DNA from 2 places in the Citrobacter sp. CRE-46 genome. Region 1 is predicted to be linked to the other one. Evidence: predicted binding sites of a transcription regulator. Region 1 holds the regulator's gene; the other holds the start of a gene.

Region 1 (8,207 bases):
GTGGCCAATAGCTTTACTGTCGATGATGGAGTAGCCAATCTGCCCTGGCTGTTGAGCGACCAGACGTCCCCAGATGGCGTAGCGTTTGGGCCAGAAATCTTCACCTTCATCATAAAAGCGCTCAGCGTCCCGGTTCACCACTATACCGAGCGAGACGCAGTCCACGCGGGTGCAAATCCCGCCGTCATATAATGGCGCTCTGGCATCAATGGCCACGCAGTGTGACTGGGAGGGATCGCCGATAATGTCGGCTCCGGCATCCATCATAAATTTGAGCAGTACGCCCTGGTTAAAGCGCGTGCCGCGAATCAGGAAGTTATCCGCTGGCCATTCGCCGCGCTCGTTCTCTCCCCATGCTTCTCGTAGCCATTCGCGGTTAGACTCAAAACCGCCAGCGGCAAGTACGCAGGATTTAGCGGTGATGCGCTCTTCGCCTGCCAGCGCCGCCACGAACTCGCCATTACGCAGTTCAAGCGCCTGAACCGGGGTGTTATAGCGGATCTGCACTCCCAGCTTTTCTGCGCTGCGATAATAGGCATTCACAAGGGCCTTTCCACCGCCCATAAAAAAGGCGTTGGTTCGCGCCACGTGTAAAGCGCCAGAGAGAGGAGGCTGAAAGTTAACGCCGTGCTGGCGCATCCAGTCGCGGCATTGTGAAGAGGTACGGATCACCAGACGCGCCAGCGCTTCGTTGGTATTCCCTTCCGTGACGCGCCACAGATCTTGCCAGAATTCTTCTTCAGGATAGCTGTCCACCAGCACATCCTGCGGCGCATCATGCATACAACGTAAATTACGCGTGTGTTGGGAGTTTCCTCCGCGCCATTCCCGGGGGGCCGCTTCGAGCAGGAGTACCGAAGCTCCTTGCTCCCGGGCGGTCAAGGCAGCACATAACGCGGCATTACCACCACCAATCACCAGAACATCAACCATCGTATACTCCATTACCATTTAACTATTTGTTAAATTTGTAATTGAAATGTATACGTACAGCTTGTGCGGGCGCTATGATGTGGTGCTAAACGGTACTTTAGTTATTGTAAAGAGTAGCGCCAGGCCAGCTTCCTGCTTCCACCAGTTGATGCATCACTTTCGTCAGCACCACACGGGCGGCAAGGCCTGCCGGGGTAAGTTCATCGTCAGAGAGGCTGACCAGAAAGTTAGGGCGGCTAAGTATCGGATTATAGACGCCGATCACTCTTAGAGTTTCTTTATCGAGATGGGAGATCGCCGCACCGGGCTGAAGAGTGGCGCCAATGCCACTGCGTACGGCGCGCATCAGTAACGCCAGACCATCAATTTCAGTAGCGATCTCAATATTTAGCGCGTGTTCCTGGCAGATGGCATCCAGCCTGCCGCGCAGACCGTGTCCCGGGCTTGGCATGATCAATGGAATATTTGCCAACTGGGCTGGAGCAATATTGTCGTCGACAATATCAGCCAATAGGGCATGGGTCCCAATCAAAAACAGCCGTTCTTCAAGAATCGGTCTGGCGCTCCAGCGCAGGATCTTTTCTTTTTGAAACACGACAGCCAGATCAATCTGGCGGGTATTAATCATTCGTTCCAGGTTGCCAGAGAGACTTTCCACCACATGCAGGCGAACATCAGCATAGCTTTCCCGCATGGCGTGAATAAATGGCATGCCGAGAACGGAAGCGGTACTGGGGGCCATACCGACGCTGACGTGTCCGGAAAGTCGGGCCTCACGCGCGGCGAGGATTGCATCGTCTGCATGCCGGAGCGCCAGCTGCGCCTGGGAGTAAAAAGCCAGTCCGGCGCTGGTGGGCGTCACACCGCGCGAGGTGCGTTGAAGCAGACGAATAGCAAGTTCGCTTTCCAGGCGCGTCATTTGCTGACTGAGTGCCGAAACACCGATATTGAGATCGAGCGCCGCGCTACCCATGCTGCCGGTTTCTACAACACGCACAAAATAGCGTAGTTGACGAAGTTCCATTTCAACTCTCCGAATGGCAATTGATTTTTACATTAAAGCAACATTGACGTAGAAGGAAGAGGGGGATGGTCAAATTTGGCCCATAAAAAAAGCCAACCGGATGGTTGGCTTTTCAGAAAGCGTCACATTATTTGCCGTCGTGCGCATGCTCATCTTCGCGGCAATCGCCTTCGGCGCAGTGGCCATAAAGATAGAGGCTATGGTTGGTTAAGCGAATACCATGTTTAGCCGCAATCTCACGCTGACGCGCTTCAATGGAATCATCGCTGAACTCGACCACTTTGCCGCAGTCGAGGCAAATGAGGTGATCGTGGTGATGCTGTTGAGTCAGTTCGAAGACGGATTTACCACCTTCAAAATTGTGGCGGGTCACGATACCGGCATCATCAAACTGGTTCAGCACACGATACACGGTCGCCAGACCAATTTCTTCACCCATATCGATCAGGCGTTTGTATAAGTCTTCCGCACTGACGTGATGGTTATCCGGTTCCTGAAGAACTTCCAGAATTTTTAAACGAGGAAGCGTTACTTTCAGGCCAGCCTTCTTTAATGCGGTATTGTTGTCAGTCATGCGGAATCTGTCCTGTAGCTAAACGATTCACTTCATTAACAGAAGTGACAGAAATTGCACTTGAGAAATTGCGTATCATTATAGAACTGCCATGGTTAAATGAAAACAGCAAGTCTCTGGCATATATTGTTAATCAAAACGTGGTATCGCCGACAAACACACTGTGCAACACCCGATTGGCATCCAGCCATTGTACAGGGTCAGACGAAAAAGTTACAAATTTGTAGCAATTATTTTGATTGGTTTTATCTATTGATGCGGCGCAGATGAAGATCTACGCCGCGCGAAATCAGGCATTGATGATTTCGTCGAGGTGCAGTTCTTCTGAGATCTGCTTAACCCATTTTTCTACACGTTCAGCGGTCAGCTCCGGCTGGCGATCTTCATCGATAGCCAGACCGACAAAGTGGTCGTCGTCAGCCAGGCCTTTGGACGCTTCAAAGTGATAACCCGCCGTTGGCCAGTGACCGACGATGGTGGCACCGCGTGGCTCAATGATGTCGCGAATTGTGCCTAACGCATCGCAGAAATATTCTGCGTAATCTTCCTGGTCGCCGCAGCCGAACAATGCAACCAGTTTGCCGTTAAAATCAATGTCTTCGAGGGTAGGGAAGAAATCGTCCCAGTCACACTGCGCTTCACCGTAGTACCAGGTTGGAATGCCGAGCAGCAGAATGTCATACCCTTCCAGGTCTTCTTTGCTGCTTTTTGCAATGTCATGTACATCGGCAACGTCTTTACCAAGCTGTTTTTGAATCATTTTTGCGATGTTTTCGGTATTACCGGTGTCGCTGCCGAAAAAGATGCCAGTGATTGCCATGAGTAAAATAACCTCTTGAAACTTATTGAAATGGTGGTGGCGCATTGCCCACGGATAAGGGCAATCATAGCAGAACAGTCAGGCATGCGGAAACAGCAAACACGCGGGACTGCACTCTGTGCTACACGATTTATGATTTAGAGCAGAAATTCAGACTATGCCTGACCGCGCAATGCGGTGAGTTGGGTCATCAGCATCTCTTCGATGAGTTCACTGCGACTCATGTTGCGCGCCTCGGCCAGCTCGTTTAACGCGTCAACGGCATCAGCGTTCAGTTTCAGTTCGACACGCTTAAGCCCGCGAACTTTGTCACGTTTAAGCTGATTACGTTTATTTATACGTAACTGTTCATCACGCGAGAGCGGATTAGTTTTGGGTCGTCCCGGGCGACGCTCCTGCGCGAACAGATCTAATGTCGTACGGTCCGTTTGTTCTTTGGCCATGATCTTGGTGACTTCGGGGAAACAATCAGCCAGGCGTCCGCCCGGATGGATAGCGCGCCATAATACATCAGCAGGAGAGGCACGCCAACGCCCACGCGCGTAATCGCGCACGGACGCTGAGTTTTTAATCAGTTAGCCGGTTCGTTCAGATAACGACGGATGGCCCGCAGCACTGCTTCAGGTTTTTCCGCATGTACCCAATGCCCCGCGCCTGCGATAACGTGCGCCCGAGCCTGCGGGAATTGTGCCAGCAGTTGCTCGCGATACGCTTCGGTGACATAAGGGGAGTTACCGCCTGGAATAAACAATGCCGGGTGCTCCCATGCCGGGAGGGTTTGCCAACCGACGATATTGGGATATTGATCCCATAATACGGGAACGTTAAAGCGCCACTCGCCGTCAACAAAGGATTTCAGCAGAAACTGAATAACACCCTCCTCTTGCAGATGCTGGCGCATGACGCTTGCTGCCTGCTGGCGCGAGGACGCTTGTGCCTCGGTTACGGCATTGATTGCCGCAAAAATCTCATCGTGACGGCGTACCTGATAGTCAACCGGCGCAATATCAATAGCCACCAGCCGATCGATACGATCAGGGGCTAACGCGGTTAACGCCATGACGGCTTTTCCCCCCATCGAGTGACCAATAAAGATCGCTTTTTCGATCTGTTGATCGTCCAGCGTATCCACCAGGTCTTGCGCCATGGCCGCATAATTCATCTCAGGCGAGCGGGGCGAGAGGCCATGATTTCGCATATCAACCTGGATGATATCGTGATCGACCACCAGGGAGCGTGCCAGGATCCCCAGGTTATCCAGGCTACCAAACAGGCCGTGAACCAGGACGATGGAAGAATTATTGTGCAGGTTTTGCGCAGATTGCGCTCGGATATTCAATTTCATGGCAAAGTTCTTTTTTTCACACTCACGGGTTAGGGTATCATGTTGACCATTCTGCCACAGGGCTGCAACAACTACGGTTACTCCGAGTTTTATCAGCCACCAGGCTTGACGCTATCCGCTGTTGGGATTTGCCTTTACACTACGCGTGTTAACCCAACAACTTGTATTCAGCTAAACACTGCACTGGATTAAGATGAAAACGATTGAAGTTGATGATGAACTCTATAGCTATATTGCCAGCCATACCAAGCATATCGGCGAGAGCGCATCCGACATTTTACGGCGTATGTTGAAATTTTCCGCCGCAGCACAGCCTGTCACTCCGGTAGTAAAAGAAGTCCGCGCTGTGCAACCTGTCGTGGAAGCTAAGCCGGTTAACCCCGTAAAAGATAAAGTGCGCGCGATGCGTGAACTGCTGTTGTCCGATGAATATGCGGAACAGAAGAAAGCAGTAAATCGCTTTATGCTGGTGCTGTCTACACTCTATTCTCTGGATCAAAACGCATTCGCCGAAGCAACGGATTCGTTGCATGGCCGGACGCGCGTTTATTTTGCGGCAGATGAACAGACGCTGCTGAAAAATGGTAATCAAACCAAACCGAAACACGTGCCAGGCACGCCGTACTGGGTGATCACCAATACCAACACCGGCCGTAAATGCAGCATGGTGGAGCACATCATGCAGTCAATGCAATTCCCTGCGGAATTGATTGAAAAGGTTTGCGGAACAATTTAATCCTTGCATTAGAAGGACCAGGCAATGGCAATCCACAACCGTGCAGGTCAACCTGCGCAACAGAGTGATTTGATTAACGTCGCCCAACTGACGGCACAGTACTATGTACTGAAACCAACGGCAGGGAACGCTGAGCACGCCGTCAAGTTCGGTACGTCCGGGCATCGCGGCAGTGCAGGTCGTCATAGTTTTAACGAGCCGCATATTCTGGCTATCGCCCAGGCGATTGCTGAAGAACGTGCGAAAAACGGGATTACTGGCCCGTGCTATGTGGGCAAGGATACCCACGCGCTGTCTGAACCGGCTTTTATCTCTGTGCTGGAAGTGCTGGCGGCGAATGGCGTCGATGTCATCGTGCAGGAAAACAACGGCTTTACGCCAACCCCTGCCGTGTCGAATGCCATCCTGGTCCACAACAAAAAAGGCGGCCCGCTGGCTGATGGCATTGTGATCACGCCGTCCCACAACCCGCCGGAAGATGGTGGCATTAAATACAACCCGCCAAACGGTGGTCCGGCAGATACCAACGTCACCAAAGTGGTGGAAGACAGGGCTAACGCGTTGCTGGCTGACGGTCTGCAAGGCGTGAAGCGTATGTCGCTGGACGCGGCGCTGGCATCGGGTCATGTGAAAGAGCAGGACCTGGTTCAACCGTTTGTGGAAGGACTGGCGGATATCGTCGACATGGCGGCGATCCAGAAAGCGGGTCTGACGCTGGGTGTCGATCCGTTGGGCGGTTCCGGTATCGAATACTGGAAGCGTATTGCGAAGCACTACAACCTGAACCTGACTATCGTTAACGACCACGTTGATCAGACTTTCCGCTTTATGCATCTCGATAAAGACGGCGCAATCCGTATGGACTGCTCCTCCGAGTGCGCGATGGCGGGTCTGCTGGCGCTGCGTGACAAGTTCGATCTGGCCTTTGCCAACGATCCGGACTATGACCGTCACGGTATCGTCACCCCGGCGGGGCTGATGAACCCGAACCACTACCTGGCGGTGGCGATCAACTATCTGTTCCAGCATCGTCCGCAGTGGGGCAAAGATGTTGCCGTCGGTAAGACGCTGGTTTCCTCGGCAATGATTGACCGCGTGGTCAACGATTTGGGTCGTAAGCTGGTGGAAGTGCCGGTCGGTTTTAAATGGTTTGTTGACGGTCTGTTCGATGGCAGCTTTGGCTTTGGTGGTGAAGAGAGCGCGGGCGCTTCTTTCCTGCGTTTCGACGGTACACCGTGGTCGACCGACAAAGACGGCATCATCATGTGCCTGCTGGCGGCAGAAATTACCGCTGTGACCGGTAAGAACCCGCAAGAACACTACAACGAACTGGCTGCTCGCTTCGGCGCGCCGAGCTACAATCGTTTGCAGGCGAGCGCGACCTCCGCGCAGAAAGCGGCGCTGTCTAAGCTGTCTCCGGAAATGGTAAGCGCCAGCACGCTGGCGGGCGACCCGATCACCGCACGTCTGACCGCGGCACCTGGCAATGGTGCTTCCATTGGCGGTCTGAAAGTGATGACTGACAACGGCTGGTTTGCCGCGCGTCCGTCAGGCACAGAAGACGCTTACAAGATCTATTGCGAAAGCTTCCTCGGCGAAGAACACCGCAAACAGATCGAAAAAGAAGCGGTTGAGATCGTCAGCGAAGTGTTGAAAAACGCGTAAACCCCAGGCCGGATAAGACGCTAACGTCACCATCCGGCATGAATACAAAAGCCGGATAGCATGTATGCTGATCCGGCTTTTTTATTCGACTAGACTTACGGCATAAAGCGATAGCCAATCCCGGTTTCGGTCAGAAAATGACGTGGACGAGCCGGGTCCCGCTCCAGTTTCTGGCGCAGGTGTCCCATATAAATTCGCAGATAATGGCTGTGCTCAACGGCGTTCGGCCCCCAGACCTGATTTAACAATTGGCGTTGCGTCAGTACCTTCCCGGCATTATTCAGCAGTACCGCTAACAGGCGAAACTCAATCGGCGTCAGATGGATTTCCTCGTCACCACGGTGTACGAGGCGGGCGGCGATATCCACTTTTACGTTGGAAAAATGCACCACCGGTTCGGGAGACGCGCCGCTGGCGTGGCGACGCAATGCCACGCGCAATCGCGCCTGTAGCTCGCCAATACCGAAGGGTTTACTGAGATAGTCATCGGCGCCGGCATCCAGTGCGGCGATTTTATCGCTCTCTTCGCTGCGGGCTGAAAGCACAATTACCGGGATTGCGCTCCATTGCCGCAGGTCGCGAATAAAATCAATGCCGTCGCCGTCTGGCAGGCCAAGATCGAGAATGATGAGATCGGGTTTTCGCGTGGCGGCTTCCAGCAAACCACGTTGTAGCGTTTCCGCTTCATATACACGCAGACCATCGGCTTCCAGCGCAGTGCGCAGAAAGCGGCGAATGGCCTGTTCATCTTCAACAATCAGTACGTTTGTCACATATCCTCATGAAAATCTTCAAGTTCAGGGGGGATCTCCTGGGGTAGTGTAACACGGAAACATGCCCCCCCCTGGGCACGATTATGGGCGGAAATGGTACCGCCGTGCACGTCCACAATCGCCTGACAAATGGCCAGTCCCAACCCCACGCCGGGTACCGATGACTCTTTGTTTCCTCTGGAAAATTTGTCAAAAACGCGCTGTTCCATACCCGACGGAATACCCGGTCCATTATCCCAGACGTCCAGTAGCAGGTGCTCGCCATCGACGCTGGCGTCAATGCCGATTTGTGCCTGCGGACCCGCATATTTTACGGCGTTCTCCAGCAGGTTGATCA
Region 2 (8,207 bases), 98 kb from region 1:
AAACACCATCTAAGCAGGTTCTACCCGCACATGACCCGGACTGCTTCCTGTGTGCAGGCAATACACGTGTTACCGGCGATAAAAACCCGGATTACACCGGGACCTATGTTTTTACTAACGACTTTGCCGCGCTGATGTCCGATACCCCGGACGCGCCGGACAGCAACGATCCGTTAATGCGCTGTCAGAGCGCGCGCGGTACCAGCCGCGTGATTTGCTTTTCGCCCGATCACAGCAAAACGCTGCCGGAACTCAGCGTGCCTGCGCTAACAGAAATCGTGAAAACGTGGCAGGAACAGACGGCAGATTTAGGCAAAACCTATCCCTGGGTGCAGGTCTTTGAGAATAAAGGCGCGGCAATGGGGTGTTCGAACCCCCATCCGCACGGACAGATTTGGGCCAATAGCTTTCTGCCCAACGAAGCCGAACGTGAAGATCGCCTGCAAAAAGCGTACTTCGCCGAACAGGGCGCGCCAATGCTCCTTGATTACGTCCAGCGTGAACTGGCGGATGGTAGCCGGACGGTCGTTGAAACAGAACACTGGCTGGCAGTCGTGCCCTACTGGGCGGCATGGCCGTTCGAAACGCTACTGCTGCCAAAAGCGCATGTCCTGCGTATCACCGATTTGACCGACGAACAGCGCGCTGATCTGGCGCTGGCGTTGAAAAAACTGACCAGTCGTTACGACAACCTGTTCCAGTGCTCATTCCCTTACTCCATGGGCTGGCACGGCGCACCGTTTAACGGTGAAGAAAACCAACACTGGCAGTTGCACGCACACTTTTATCCGCCGCTGCTGCGTTCGGCAACCGTGCGCAAATTTATGGTCGGTTACGAAATGCTGGCGGAAACCCAGCGCGACCTGACAGCAGAACAAGCGGCTGAACGACTGCGTGCGGTCAGCGACATCCATTTTCGCGAATCCGGAGTTTAAATAATGAGTCTGAAAGAAAAAACACAATCTCTGTTTGCTGAAACATTTGGCTACCCTGCCACCCATACTATTCAGGCTCCGGGCCGTGTAAACCTGATTGGCGAACATACCGATTATAACGACGGATTCGTTCTGCCCTGCGCTATCGACTATCAAACCGTGATTAGCTGTGCGACACGCGATGACAGAAAAGTTCGCGTTATCGCGGCTGACTACGATAATCAAATGGACGAGTTCTCTCTGGACGCGCCAATTATCGCTCATGACAGCCAGCAGTGGTCAAACTACGTGCGTGGCGTGGTGAAGCATCTGCAAAAGCGTAATAACGCCTTTGGCGGCGCGGATCTGGTGATCAGCGGTAATGTGCCTCAGGGCGCAGGCTTAAGCTCTTCGGCTTCGCTGGAAGTGGCGGTAGGCACCGTGTTCCAGCAGCTTTATCATCTGCCGCTCGACGGGGCGCAGATTGCTCTGAACGGCCAGGAAGCTGAAAACCAGTTTGTCGGCTGCAACTGCGGCATTATGGATCAGTTGATCTCCGCGCTTGGCAAGAAAGATCATGCGCTGCTGATCGACTGCCGTACGCTGGGCACCAAAGCCGTTTCCATGCCTGAAGGCGTGGCGGTGGTAATCATCAACAGCAATTTTAAACGTACGTTGGTGGGTAGCGAGTACAACACCCGTCGCGAACAGTGTGAAACCGGGGCGCGTTTCTTCCAGCAACCTGCTCTGCGTGATGTCAGCTTTGAAACCTTTAGCGCAGTTGCTCACGAACTGGATCCGATTGTCGCCAAACGCGTTCGTCACGTGATCACGGAAAACGCGCGTACCGTGGAAGCTGCGAATGCGCTGGAAAAAGGCGACCTGTTACGCATGGGTCAGCTGATGGCGGAATCTCACGCTTCAATGCGCGATGACTTTGAAATTACCGTGCCGCAAATTGATACACTGGTTGAGATTGTCAAAGCAACCATCGGCGATAAAGGTGGTGTTCGTATGACAGGCGGCGGCTTCGGGGGCTGTATTGTGGCGCTGATCCCGCAAGATCTGGTGCCTGCCGTGCAGCAGGCTGTCGCCGAACAGTACGAAGCTAAAACCGGTATTAAAGAAACATTTTACGTCTGTAAACCTTCACAAGGAGCCGGACAATGTTAAACGAAATTCCCGTAATGGCGCCCGACGGTCAGCCGTTCCGCCTGCTTACCCTGCGTAACGACGCGGGGATGGTGGTCACGCTCATGGACTGGGGCGCAACGCTGCTCTCTGCGCGTATTCCACTTAGCGATGGTAGTGTGCGCGAAGCCCTGCTCGGTTGCGCCAGTCCGGAGCAGTACCCGGAACAGGCTGCGTTTCTGGGGGCTTCCATTGGCCGCTACGCTAACCGTATCGCCAACAGCCGCTATACCTTTGACGGCGAAACCATTGAATTGCTGCCAAGCCAGGGTGATAACCAACTGCACGGCGGACCGAACGGTTTCGACAAACGTCGCTGGCAGATAGTGAATCAGAATGACCGTCAGGTGCTGTTTGCCTTAACGTCTGACGATGGCGACCAGGGTTTCCCTGGTAATCTTTGCGCCACCGCGCAGTATCGCCTGACTGACGATAATCGGATTTCGATAACCTACCGTGCCACGGTTGATAAGCCCTGCCCGGTAAATCTGACGAATCATGTCTATTTTAATCTCGACGGTGACAAAACGGATGTGCGCCAGCACAAGCTGCAAATTCTGGCGGACGAGTATTTACCCGTAGACGAAATGGGCATCCCGCATGACGGGCTGAAATCCGTCGCCGGAAGCACTTTTGATTTCCGTTCCCCGAAAATCATCGCCAGCGAATTTCTGGCCGATGACGATCAGCGCAAGGTAAAAGGTTACGATCACGCCTTCCTGCTCCAGGCACAAGGCAATGCGCGTACTCCGGCGGCTCAGGTTTGGTCTCAGGATGAAAAACTGCAGATGGTGGTTTACACCTCAGCCCCGGCATTGCAGTTTTACTCAGGAAACTTCCTTGGCGGTACGCCTTCACGTGGGCCGGAGGCCTATGAAGACTGGCAAGGTCTGGCGCTGGAAAGTGAGTTTCTGCCAGACAGCCCGAACCATCCGGAATGGCCACAGCCGGACTGCTTCCTGCATCCGGGTGAAGAGTATGCCAGCGTGACGGAATATCAGTTTATTCCTGCCTGACAGTTCATCCTGACAGGCCCGATAGCATAAATTTATCGGGCCTGTTGTTTGTTTTCCGCAGTAAACCCGCTCCCCCCCCATCATCCAAAGACAAAATCGCAACCTTGAGTTCACAAGAACCTTACACTGTGGCGCTATTTTCGCTATGGTTATGCGTAAGCATTGCCGCTGACTCATTACGGCAATATAATGAGAATTATTATCATTAAATATGATTGATAGGAGTGAGTGTATGGCTGTAACTAAGCTGGTTCTGGTACGACACGGTGAAAGTCAGTGGAACAACGAAAACCGTTTTACCGGTTGGTATGACGTTGATCTGTCCGAGAAAGGCGTAGGTGAAGCAAAAGCGGCCGGTAAGCTGCTGAAAGAGGAAGGCTATAGCTTTGATTTTGCCTATACCTCTGTGCTGAAACGTGCCATCCATACCCTATGGAACGTCCTGGACGAACTGGATCAGGCCTGGCTGCCAGTTGAGAAATCCTGGAAACTGAACGAGCGTCATTACGGCGCGCTACAGGGTCTGAACAAAGCAGAAACCGCTGAAAAATACGGTGACGAGCAGGTTAAGCAATGGCGTCGCGGCTTTGCGGTCACCCCGCCGGAACTGACCAAAGATGACGAGCGTTATCCGGGTCACGACCCGCGTTATGCCAAACTGACTGACAAAGAACTGCCGCTCACCGAAAGCCTGGCGCTGACTATCGATCGCGTGATTCCTTACTGGAACGAAACCATTCTGCCGCGTATGAAAAGCGGTGAGCGCGTAATTATCGCTGCTCACGGTAACTCCCTGCGCGCGCTGGTGAAGTACCTGGATAACATGAGCGAAGATGAAATCCTCGAACTGAACATCCCGACCGGCGTACCGCTGGTGTATGAGTTTGACGAAAACTTTAAGCCGATTAAACACTACTATCTGGGTAACGCTGACGAGATCGCGGCAAAAGCCGCAGCCGTTGCTAACCAGGGTAAAGCGAAGTAACTTTTTCGCTCCCAATAAATAGCGTGGAATGCTCCACGCTTTTTTTATTGCCGGATGGCGGCGTTGCCTTATCCGGCCTACCGAGGCTAACCCGGATAAGTTTTTTACCCGCGGCGCGCTTTTACCGCTTCCGCCAACTGGCGTAACACCGCATCGGTATCTTCCCAGCCAATGCAGGCATCGGTGATGCTCTTGCCGTAGGTCAGGGGTTCACCACTATCCGGGTTCTGATTACCTTCAACCAGATGGCTTTCAATCATCACGCCAATAATTGCTTTTTCGCCACCGGCAACCTGCCCGCAAACGTCTTTCGCAACATCCATCTGCTTTTTGAACTGCTTGCTGGAGTTGGCATGGCTAAAGTCGATCATCACCTGCGGAGAAAGCCCCGCTTTGACCAAACCTTCTTTCACGTCGGTAACGTGCTGAGCGCTGTAGTTCGGCTCTTTGCCGCCGCGCAGAATGATATGGCAATCGCCATTACCGCTGGTATTCACAATCGCCGAATGGCCCCATTTGGTTACAGACAGGAAGCAATGCGGCGCCCCGGCAGCATTGATTGCATCAATGGCGACTTTGATGGTGCCATCAGTACCGTTTTTAAAACCAACCGGGCAGGACAAACCTGACGCCAATTCACGGTGTACCTGAGATTCTGTAGTACGTGCGCCAATCGCGCCCCAGCTCATAAGATCGGCAAGATATTGTGGGGTGATCATATCCAGGAACTCGCCTGCGGCCGGCAAACCACTGTCGTTGATATCCAGCAGCAGTTTACGGGCAATGCGCAGACCGTCGTTGATCTGGAAGCTGTTATCCATGTGCGGATCGTTGATAAGTCCTTTCCAGCCTACGGTAGTACGCGGTTTTTCAAAATAGACGCGCATGACGATTTCAAGTTCGCCTTTTAACTCTTCACGTAGCGCCAGCAAGCGAGCGGCATACTCTTTAGCCGCTGCCGGATCATGAATAGAACACGGCCCAATCACCACCAGCAGACGATCGTCACTGCCTTTGAGAATTTTATGAATCGCCTTACGGGCATGCGCCACCGTATTGGCGGCATTTTCAGTAGCGGGGAATTTTTCCAGCAGTGCGACCGGGGGTAATAATTCGTTGATCTCTTTAATGCGTAAATCGTCGTTCTGATAATTCATGATTATTCCAGCGTTGCCATACTTATATAAATGAATGCAATCCCTCCAATCTATATCTTCAGTCATAAAGTGTAAACGGGGTTTTACACTTTGGACGGATTAATCCTGGAATAGGCCAAAAAAACGCAATAAAGTAGCGAAAAAAGAGATCCAGACTACAATTTATAACTGCAACAGCTTAAATTCTCATAAATTTCAAGATTCTATGCTGGTTTTAATTTGCATAGCAAAACTATTAACCATGTCCTGCTGATGTACTGGCACATGCACTGTTGGAAGACGTTATCCGACATCTCAATCATAACAGGAGCATAATATGCATATGACAAAGCTGACTTCACTCTTTTTGACGGCCACACTCAGCCTCGCCAGCGGCGCGGCGCTCGCAGCTGACACCAACACGCAGTCGAATAACGGCCAGGCTAATTCCGCGGCAGATGCCGGTCAAGTCGCGCCAGACGCGCACGAAAACGTTGCGCCAAATAATGTCGATAACAACAACGTGAATTCGGGTGGCACAATGCTGCATCCGGACGGTTCATCAATGAACCATGAAGGAATGACCAAAGACGAGGTGCATAAAAACACCATGTGTAAGGACGGACGCTGCCCGGATGTGAATAAAAAAGTTGAGACCGGAAACGGCATCAATAATGATGCCGACACCAAAACTGACGGTACTACCCAGTAACGCTGAAAATAAAGCTAATAACGGGAGAGCAATAGCTCTCCTTTTTAATTTTATCATCCCAAAAACGGTATCATGACATACAGTAAAGGTGAGAATAACAAAGGGATGGCATAATGGCGCACTCACATACTCATACTTCCCCTGAGCAACCTAAGGACAATAATGCCCGCAGATTGCTTTTCGCATTCTGCATTACAGCCGGATTTATGCTGGTTGAAGTGGTGGGTGGAATTATTTCAGGCTCGCTGGCGTTACTGGCTGATGCCGGACATATGCTCACAGATGCCGCCGCGCTTCTATTTGCCCTGCTGGCGGTCCAATTCTCCAGACGCCCGCCCACTATACGGCACACTTTCGGCTGGTTGAGACTCACAACATTAGCCGCGTTTGTTAACGCCATCGCATTGGTTGTGATCACCATTTTAATCGTCTGGGAGGCGATTGAGCGCTTCCATACGCCACGTCCCGTTGCGGGCGGCATGATGATGATCATTGCTGTCGCGGGTTTACTGGCGAACGTGCTCGCTTTTTGGGTTTTACATCGCGGCAGTGAAGAGAAAAACCTTAACGTCCGCGCCGCAGCGCTACACGTAATGGGCGATTTGCTCGGCTCGGTTGGAGCAATCATCGCTGCGCTGATTATTATCTGGACGGGCTGGACGCCAGCGGACCCAATTCTCTCGATTCTGGTTTCCGTGCTGGTACTGCGTAGCGCCTGGCGGTTATTGAAAGATAGCGTCAATGAATTACTGGAAGGCGCTCCGCTTACATTGGATATTGCCGCATTGCAGCGCCATCTCAGCCGGGATATCCCCGAAGTTCGCAATGTGCATCATGTACACGTCTGGATGGTAGGTGAAAAACCGGTCATGACGCTGCATGTGCAGGTGGTCCCGCCGCACGATCACGACGCGCTGCTGGAGCGTATTCAACATTTCCTGATTCATCACTACCAGATTGAACACGCCACGATCCAGATGGAATATCAGCCGTGCAATGGGCCGGACTGCCACCTGTATCAGGGCGTGTCCGGCCATGCACATCATCACCATTAATGGGACAGCGCGTGGGAACCCCGCTCACGCGCGCTGTTAATCCACAACCTGCTTCCGTTCAGGGCGATAACCGTCAGGATCATATATTCCAGTGACATGGCATATACGCCTTGCAGAGCAAAGATCACTACGCTAATGACGTTAATGATCACCCACAACAGCCAGTTTTCAACGTATTTGCGCGTCATCAGGATCATCGCCACAATCGACAACACCATCATGCAGGAATCCCAGAACGGGAATGCATCGGGTTGCAACTCTGGAGCCGCTACCTGTAATCCCAGCCCCTGCATAATGTTCACGGCAATACGCGTCAAAAAGGCAAACACCGGATCGATATAGACCGACATCAGGCCAATCGCCACCACGCAAGCAGCCAGCCAACCGATCGCTTTCGGTAACGGCAACCAGCGTATTTTCAACTCTGCCTCATGCTGGTTGGTTTGCCGGGACCAGGCATACCAGCCGTAGATATTCGCGGCAAAAAAGAAAACCTGCAGCAACAGACTGGCATAGAGCTGGATCTGAAAGAAGATAATCGCAAACAGCGTGACGTTTATCAGTCCGAAGACGTAATTACTGATTTTCTCAAGGCTCGCCAGGCCAATACACAATAACCCGGCGATCGTCCCCACGGCTTCGATCCACGACAGATCGTAACCGCCCGCACCGATCGGAATATGTACCAGAATGTTCTGCGTGCTAAAAAAGTCCATCTTTTCCCCCAGAGCAAATAAATTACTTAAGCCCGAAGTGTAGCCGCAAATTCCAACATGCGGTTTAACGGCAGCAATGCACCTTCTCGCAGCGCTGCATCTACATGTATCTCGTGAGCAGTCCCCCCTTGCTCCAGACCCTCAGCAATCGCCTTGAGGCCGTTCATCGCCATCCACGGACAATGCGCGCAACTGCGACAGGTTGCCCCCTCGCCTGCCGTTGGCGCTTCAAGCAACTCTTTATCAGGAACAGCTTGCTGCATTTTGTAAAAAATACCCCGGTCTGTCGCCACTATCAGTTGCTGGTGCGGTAACGATTTTGCTGCGTTGATTAACTGGCTGGTTGACCCGACCGCATCGGCCATATCAACGATGGACTGAGGGGACTCCGGATGCACCAGCACGGCGGCATTGGGGTAAAGCGCTTTCATGCGTGTTAAAGCCTGAGTTTTAAACTCGTCGTGGACGATACACGCCCCCTG

What was found. Region 1 encodes Fur, which represses iron uptake genes when iron is present. Its sites were predicted from a motif close to ATAATAATGAGAACNACTATCAA; they were not measured.
Region 2: the regulator Fur is predicted to act here: its motif matches at 3,305-3,327, upstream of gpmA (2,3-diphosphoglycerate-dependent phosphoglycerate mutase).

What each region holds. Positions count from the first base shown of each region.
Region 1 covers NZ_CM184341.1:3,633,109-3,641,315, reverse strand. The annotation lists gene tcuA (FAD-dependent tricarballylate dehydrogenase TcuA) at 1-933, opposite strand, end outside; gene tcuR (tricarballylate utilization LysR family transcriptional regulator TcuR) at 1,031-1,957, opposite strand; gene fur (ferric iron uptake transcriptional regulator) at 2,085-2,531, opposite strand; gene fldA (flavodoxin FldA) at 2,821-3,351, opposite strand; gene ybfE (LexA regulated protein) at 3,507-3,794, opposite strand; gene ybfF (esterase) at 3,923-4,696, opposite strand; gene seqA (replication initiation negative regulator SeqA) at 4,890-5,432, shown strand; gene pgm (phosphoglucomutase (alpha-D-glucose-1,6-bisphosphate-dependent)) at 5,457-7,097, shown strand; gene kdpE (two-component system response regulator KdpE) at 7,193-7,870, opposite strand; gene kdpD (two-component system sensor histidine kinase KdpD) at 7,867-8,207, opposite strand, start outside.
Region 2 covers NZ_CM184341.1:3,535,484-3,543,690, forward strand. The annotation lists gene galT (galactose-1-phosphate uridylyltransferase) at 1-935, shown strand, start outside; gene galK (galactokinase) at 939-2,087, shown strand; gene galM (galactose-1-epimerase) at 2,081-3,121, shown strand; gene gpmA (2,3-diphosphoglycerate-dependent phosphoglycerate mutase) at 3,354-4,106, shown strand; gene aroG (3-deoxy-7-phosphoheptulonate synthase AroG) at 4,211-5,263, opposite strand; gene AC534G_RS17350 (YbgS-like family protein) at 5,580-5,954, shown strand; gene zitB (CDF family zinc transporter ZitB) at 6,068-7,009, shown strand; gene pnuC (nicotinamide riboside transporter PnuC) at 7,006-7,725, opposite strand; gene nadA (quinolinate synthase NadA) at 7,752-8,207, opposite strand, start outside.